2 regions of the Bacillus sp. 0209A genome follow, and region 1 is predicted to be linked to the other one. Evidence: a T-box and tRNA genes for the amino acid it is inferred to sense, from the RefSeq annotation. Region 1 holds a T-box; the other holds one or more tRNA genes.
What was found. The T-box of region 1 lies ahead of thrS (threonine--tRNA ligase). A T-box ahead of a tRNA ligase gene usually reads a tRNA of that ligase, here a tRNA-Thr.
Positions count from the first base shown of each region.

Region 2: it encodes a tRNA-Thr, which carries the amino acid that the T-box ahead of thrS (threonine--tRNA ligase) is inferred to sense. The anticodon was not compared.

Region 1 is NZ_JBAIZV010000002.1:369,900-373,305, forward strand. It holds gene V6D44_RS07085 (MFS transporter) at 1-905, shown strand, start outside; gene V6D44_RS07090 (hypothetical protein) at 985-1,140, shown strand; T-box leader at 1,222-1,446, shown strand; T-box leader at 1,478-1,699, shown strand; gene thrS (threonine--tRNA ligase) at 1,753-3,406, shown strand, end outside.
Region 2 is NZ_JBAIZV010000008.1:57,896-61,301, reverse strand. It holds gene V6D44_RS19965 (GNAT family N-acetyltransferase) at 1-476, opposite strand, end outside; gene V6D44_RS19960 (DUF523 domain-containing protein) at 489-944, opposite strand; tRNA gene V6D44_RS19955 (tRNA-Glu) at 1,125-1,199, shown strand; tRNA gene V6D44_RS19950 (tRNA-Val) at 1,203-1,278, shown strand; tRNA gene V6D44_RS19945 (tRNA-Thr) at 1,283-1,355, shown strand; tRNA gene V6D44_RS19940 (tRNA-Tyr) at 1,373-1,457, shown strand; tRNA gene V6D44_RS19935 (tRNA-Gln) at 1,462-1,533, shown strand; gene sigW (RNA polymerase sigma factor SigW) at 1,762-2,325, shown strand; gene rsiW (anti-sigma-W factor RsiW) at 2,339-2,965, shown strand; gene cdaA (diadenylate cyclase CdaA) at 3,129-3,406, shown strand, end outside.

The sequences.
Region 1 (3,406 bases):
TACAGGCGGCAGGCTGGCAGAGTATTTTTCTGATCAATGTGCCGTTAGGGGCTGTTGCGCTCATTTCAGCTTATCGAATACTCGGCCGCGTGCCGGGAAAAAGCAGCTGCGTAAATATTACAGGGCATCTGCTTGGAGTGGCGGCTCTCGGATTTCTCTCCTTTGCATTGATACAGGGGCCTTCAGCTGGCTGGCGCTCGCCTGTGATTCTTGGTGCATTCGCGGCGGCGGTTTTGGCATTTGTGCTGTTTTTGCTGCGGGAAATCTCTGCGGAAACATCGATTCTGCCGGCGTCCTTATATAAAAACGGCCGATTCTCAGCTGCTCAATTCGTCGGGTTTTTGCTGAATTTTGCCCTTTTCGGCGGCATGTTTATGCTGAGCCTTTTTTTGCAGGAGGCAAGAGGCGCAAGCTCCTTTATGGCTGGAGTTGAGCTGCTGCCGATGATGGCGGTCTTCGTGATTGGCAATCTGTTGTTTGCCCGTCTGGTGAATCGGTTTGAAGCAGGACAGCTTATGTTTGTATCAATGGCGGTCGGCTGTATCGTTGCATTGCTGTTGTTTATGCTTGTTTCTCCGGATTTTCCTTATTGGCAGCTGGCGGTTTTGATGTCTGTCATGAACCTTGGCACCGGCATTACAGTTCCTGCCATGACAACTGTGATCATGCAGGCTGCCGGACAAAAGCATGCGAATATCGCCGGCGCGGCCTTGAATGCCAACCGGCAAATCGGAGCCTTGGTCGGCGTAGCGGTATCCGGGGTGATTATTCATCTGTCCGCCACTTGGTATGCAGGCGCCGGATTTACGTTTTTGATGATGGGAGCGGCGTACAGCCTCGCCGCATTGCTTGTATGGCTGTTTCTGGCTGTCCATAACGGCACTGCCGCGTCAGAAAAAATGTAAATCACTGATTGCGTTTTGTGGGAATATATAGTAAGATATAAAAAATTATTGAAACGACAGGCACTGATAAGGACATGAGATGCTTTTTACGGTTTCCAGAGAGGGAAGAACAGCTGAGATCTTCCTAACGCAGGGAAAGCAGCTTACCGCCTTTGAGCCGTATCGGAGAAATCAAGTATCTGATACCGTCATGCTGCGTTACAGCACCTTAAAGCCGATACACCATGTGTGTTGATCGGGAATTTGGGTGGAACCACGGATGATAAACACATTCGTCCCTTTTATAGGGATGAATGTGTTTTTTTATATGAATTGAATACATGCGAAGAAAAGGACATGAATGATCGTTACGGTTTTCAGAGAGGGAAGGAAAGGTGAGAGCTTCCCAGCTTAGGGCTGTCATTTACCGCCTTGGAGCAGCATTGGGGAACGAAAGTATCCAATGCCGTCTATGCTGCGTTACAGCACCAAGCCGACAAACAAATAGCGTTTGTCGGGAATTTGGGTGGAACCACGGGTTAATCACACACTCGTCCCTTTTATAGGGATGGGTGTGTTTTTTTATGAATTGAATACATGCGAAGAAAAGGACATGAATGGTCGTTACGGTTTTCAGAGAGGGAAGGAAAGGTGAGAGCTTCCCAGCTTAGGATGATCATTTACCGCCTTGGAGCAGCATTGGGGAACGAAAGTATCCAATGCCGTCTATGCTGCGTTACAGCACCAAGCCGACAACATAGCGTTTGTCGGGAATTTGGGTGGAACCACGGGTTAATCACACACTCGTCCCTTTCAGAGGGATGGGTGTGTTTTTTTATATACAACAATAATGAAGGAGTGTTTAAAAATGAGTAAACATGTACACATTCAGCATCCAGACGGACAGATCAAGGAATATCCGAAAGGCATTACAATCAAAGAAGCGGCTGGTTCTATCAGTTCCAGTCTGCAAAAGAAGGCGGCTGCGGGTCAGGTCAACGGCAAGCTCGTTGATCTCGGCTTCAAGCTGGAGGAGGATGCTGAGCTTTCGATTGTCACACTTGATTCACAAGAAGGCTTGCAAGTGCTCCGCCACACATCAGCGCACGTGCTGGCCCAAGCGGTGAAACGGCTGTATGGCGAAGTGTCATTGGGGGTGGGGCCTGTGATAGAAGACGGCTTCTACTATGACATGAAGCTGGAGCACAGTTTGACATCGGATGACTTAGAAGCCATCGAAAAAGAAATGAAGAACATTATAAATGAAAACCTTGAAATGAAAAGAATTGAGGTTTCTTACGAAGAGGCTGAAGAACTGTTTGCCAAAAAAGGCGAGCCGTTTAAGCTGGAGATTTTGAAGGATATTCCGCGCGGAGAGGATATCACGCTGTATCAGCAGGGAGAATTCGTTGACCTGTGCCGGGGGCCGCACCTTCCTTCTACAGGGATGATCAAGGCGTTCAAACTGACAAGAGTATCGGGCGCTTATTGGCGCGGAGACAATGAAAATGAAGTCCTGCAGCGGGTGTACGGGGTTGCGTTTCACAAGAAAAAAGATTTGGATGCGCATCTGCATATGCTGGAAGAAGCGGCAAAACGTGACCACCGCAAGCTTGGCAAACAGTTAGAGCTGTTTATGTTTTCTGAAGAAGCGCCGGGGATGCCGTTTTATTTGCCGAAAGGGCAGATTGTCCGCAATGAACTGGAACGCTTCTCGCGTGAGCTGCAAACAAATGCCGGCTATGATGAGGTGCGTACGCCGTTTATGATGAATCAGCGGTTATGGGAGCAGTCAGGCCACTGGGATCATTATCGCGACAATATGTATTTTTCAGAAGTGGATGAGACAAGATTCGCAATGAAGCCGATGAATTGTCCTGGACATATGCTCATATTTAAAAACAACCTGTATTCGTATCGTGATCTGCCGATTCGTATGGCGGAGTTCGGCCAGGTCCATCGCCATGAATACAGCGGCGCTTTAAATGGAATGCTTCGCGTCCGGACGTTCTGTCAGGATGACGCGCATATCTTCGTTCGGGAGGATCAGATTGAGAGCGAGATCAAAGAAGCGATTGGGCTGATTGACGAGGTATATCGTACATTTGGTTTTGAGTATTCGGTTGAGCTTTCGACTCGCCCGGAGGATTCATTGGGCGATGATAGCCTTTGGGAAGCATCGGAACGCGCCTTAGCACATGTCCTTGAGGAACTCGGCCTGCCTTATGAGGTGAATGAAGGCGATGGGGCGTTTTATGGACCGAAAATTGATTTTCACATAAAAGATGCCCTGAAACGAAGCCACCAATGTGCGACAATTCAGCTTGATTTTCAAATGCCGGAAAAATTCGATTTAACATATATCAATGAACACAATGAAAAGGTTCGTCCTGTTGTCATACACAGAGCGGTATTCGGCTCGATCGACCGTTTCTTTGGTATTTTGATCGAGCATTTCGGCGGGGCGTTCCCAGTCTGGCTCGCACCGATTCAGGTTCAAATCATACCGGTTTCACACGTTC
Region 2 (3,406 bases), on a different contig from region 1:
AAATAATGAAGAATCAGCTGTTCTCCAAGCGGCCCGATTTTTCGCCGTCCTTTATCTAGGAACCCGCTTTTCATATAAAGGTGTTTTGCGCGTGTGTTTAGGTGATTGACGGCCAAAATGATTTCATCGCACCATGGAAAATAACTGCTCACAAACGAGGGAAGCTGAAGCATTGCTTTTTTTGCATAGCCTTTTCCATGATGTACAGCGTTTAAAGACAGGGAGCTGAGCAGTAAAGCAAATGGATTGCTAGTATAGGGAGCAAGCGTTTCTTTTGATGTATGTAAAATGAAAAAGCCGACTGGCAGATTGTCATTTAAGATGACAGCCGGATACCGGTCCTGTATGCCTAAGGCCTGAGTCAGCACCTCTTTGGGGAGAGAGGTAAAGCGCTTGTCATCGTTGTTTAGGGTAAATGATTGAAGTTCCGGCGAATGTTCAGGTTTATAGAAGGATAAAGAAATGTCTTGAGTCATGGGGTGCCCTCCTTACAATATGTCGTCTAACTGGTTTTCTGAAATGACACGGCAGCCCGCTTGTTTTAGCAGTGCGGCGGTCACTCCGCTGCCGGCGATTTTTTTGCCAGTGAATGTGCCGTTATAAATGAAATTGCTTCCGCACGATGGACTGTTTTCTTTCAATATGACAGCGGATGCATTGATTGCTTTTGCGTAAGCTAATGTTTTAGCGGCGCCTTTCATATATAACTCTGTTACATCTTCTCCTGAGGCTGTCACGATTTTAGCGGTTCCATTGAGAACATCCTCGCCGGTGCCTCCGATGATTTCTGCAGGCTCACGGGGAGTGGAAAAGCCGCCGAGAAGCTCAGGACAAGCCATGACTGCTTTATTTTCATCGATGAGTTTTCTGATTTTCTCTGATGCGGCGTGAGAGCCGTTGTATCTGCATTCAATGCCTCCAAGGCAAGAACTGACTAGAATCATATTGGTTTCTCCTCTCTTGCTTCGCTTGTCTCTATCATAAAATAAATGACTAATGTTGGGAGGCTTTTTCAGTTAAAAAAGGAGTTAAAAAGTTTGAAAATAAAAAATTTAATTTTTCTCTTTACAAACAGGGGGTAACCTGTATATAATAACTTTTGTCAGCTCGACGAGAACACAAACGGCCCGTTGGTCAAGCGGTTAAGACACCGCCCTTTCACGGCGGTAACACGGGTTCGAATCCCGTACGGGTCACCATTTGGAGGATTAGCTCAGCTGGGAGAGCATCTGCCTTACAAGCAGAGGGTCGGCGGTTCGAGCCCGTCATCCTCCACCATCTTGCCGGTGTAGCTCAATTGGTAGAGCAACTGACTTGTAATCAGTAGGTTGGGGGTTCAAGTCCTCTTGCCGGCACTGTCTTTGCAAAATACGGAGGGGTAGCGAAGTGGCTAAACGCGGCGGACTGTAAATCCGCTCCCTCAGGGTTCGGCAGTTCGAATCTGCCCCCCTCCACCATTATTGGGCTATAGCCAAGCGGTAAGGCAACGGACTTTGACTCCGTCATGCGTTGGTTCGAATCCAGCTAGCCCAGTCACAGACACCTTTGACCAAAAGGTGTCTTTTTTATTTTGTGAAAATCATTCCAACTTCTAACTATTCAGTCTGTATAATAATTTTAAAAATATGTTAAGGTAGTTTATTCACGAATTACCATCTACACCCTGCCAAAAATTTGTTAAACTTATTTTATAAAAAATTGAAACCTTTTAAAACGAAGCTCGTATACATACAGACCGGTGAAGGCAGAGGTTAGATAAATATGGAAATGATGATTAAAAAGAGAATTAAGCAAGTCAAAAAAGGCGACCAAAATGCATTTGCGGACATCGTAGATATTTACAAGGATAAAATTTATCAGCTTTGCTACCGTATGCTTGGCAATGTGCATGAGGCAGAGGATATTGCACAGGAGGCTTTCATCAGGGCGTACGTTAATATCGACAGTTTTGATATTAACCGGAAATTTTCAACTTGGCTTTATCGAATCGCGACCAATTTGACTATTGACCGCATTCGCAAAAAGAAGCCGGATTATTACCTCGATGCAGAGGTGGCTGGTACGGAAGGCTTGACCATGTATTCGCAAATCGCCGCAGACGGAGTTTTGCCAGAAGATGAAGTAGTGTCGCTGGAGCTCTCAAACACGATTCAGCAGAAAATTTTAAAGCTTCCTGACAAATACAGAACAGTTATCGTATTAAAGTATATTGACGAACTCTCATTAATTGAAATCGGCGAGATTCTAAACATTCCTGTGGGGACTGTGAAAACGCGGATTCACAGAGGCAGAGAGGCTCTTCGAAAACAATTAAGGGATCTTTAAGTGGGGTGATGAAATGAGCTGTCCTGAACAAATTGTGCAGCTTATGCATATGCATCTTGATGGAGATATCCTTCCAAAAGATGAACACGTATTAAATGAACATCTTGAGACATGCGAGAAATGCAGAAAGCATTTTTATGAGATGGAAAAATCTATAGCACTCGTCCGGAGCACATCGCATGTCGAAGCCCCCGCGGATTTTACCGCTAATGTCATGGCTAAATTGCCTAAGGAGAAGAAAAGAGCTTCTGTGAAAAGGTGGTTCAGAACCCATCCTGTTATCGCAGCTGCTGCGGTATTCATCATTTTGATGGGCGGAGGTTTTTTAAACAGCTGGCATAATGACCACAACTTCAGCGTGTCTAAGCAGCCGAATCTTGTGGTGCAGAACCATACTGTGATCGTGCCTGAAGGTGAGACGGTCAAAGGTGATGTCACTGTCAAAAACGGCAAGCTGATTATTAAAGGCAAAATAGACGGGGATGTAACCGTCGTAAATGGCGAAAAGTATATGGCCTCTGCTGGACAAGTCACCGGTCAGATTGAAGAAATCAATCAATTATTTGACTGGACATGGTATAAATTGAAGTCTGCGGGGAAAAGTGTACTCAATGCATTAAAACCGAACGAAAAAGAGTAAAGCGTGTCAGTTGCTTTGCTCTTTTTTTTTACGGGCTGTAAGAGCTGGCGCATTTCACTTGCCGAATCGAAATGTGGTATAATGGGCTCGCTATGTTAAGTACATATGCGTAACACGTAAAACACAAAAATACGAAATGACTGAAATCTTGGAGGACGAGGAAATGGCTTTTGAGGATATCCCTTTTTTGCAGTACCTCGGCAATGCCGTTGATATTCTCCTTGTTTGGTATGTGATATATAAACTTATTATGGTCATACGTGGCACGAAAGCGGTTCAGCTGTTAAAAGGAATTGTCGTGATCGTGCTTGTCCGTATGGCCAGCCAATATTTGGGCCTCGGCACGCTTCAATGGCTGATGGACCAAGCAATAACATGGGGATTTTTAGCAATTATTATTATTTTTCAGCCTGAGCTGAGAAGAGCGCTTGAACAGCTTGG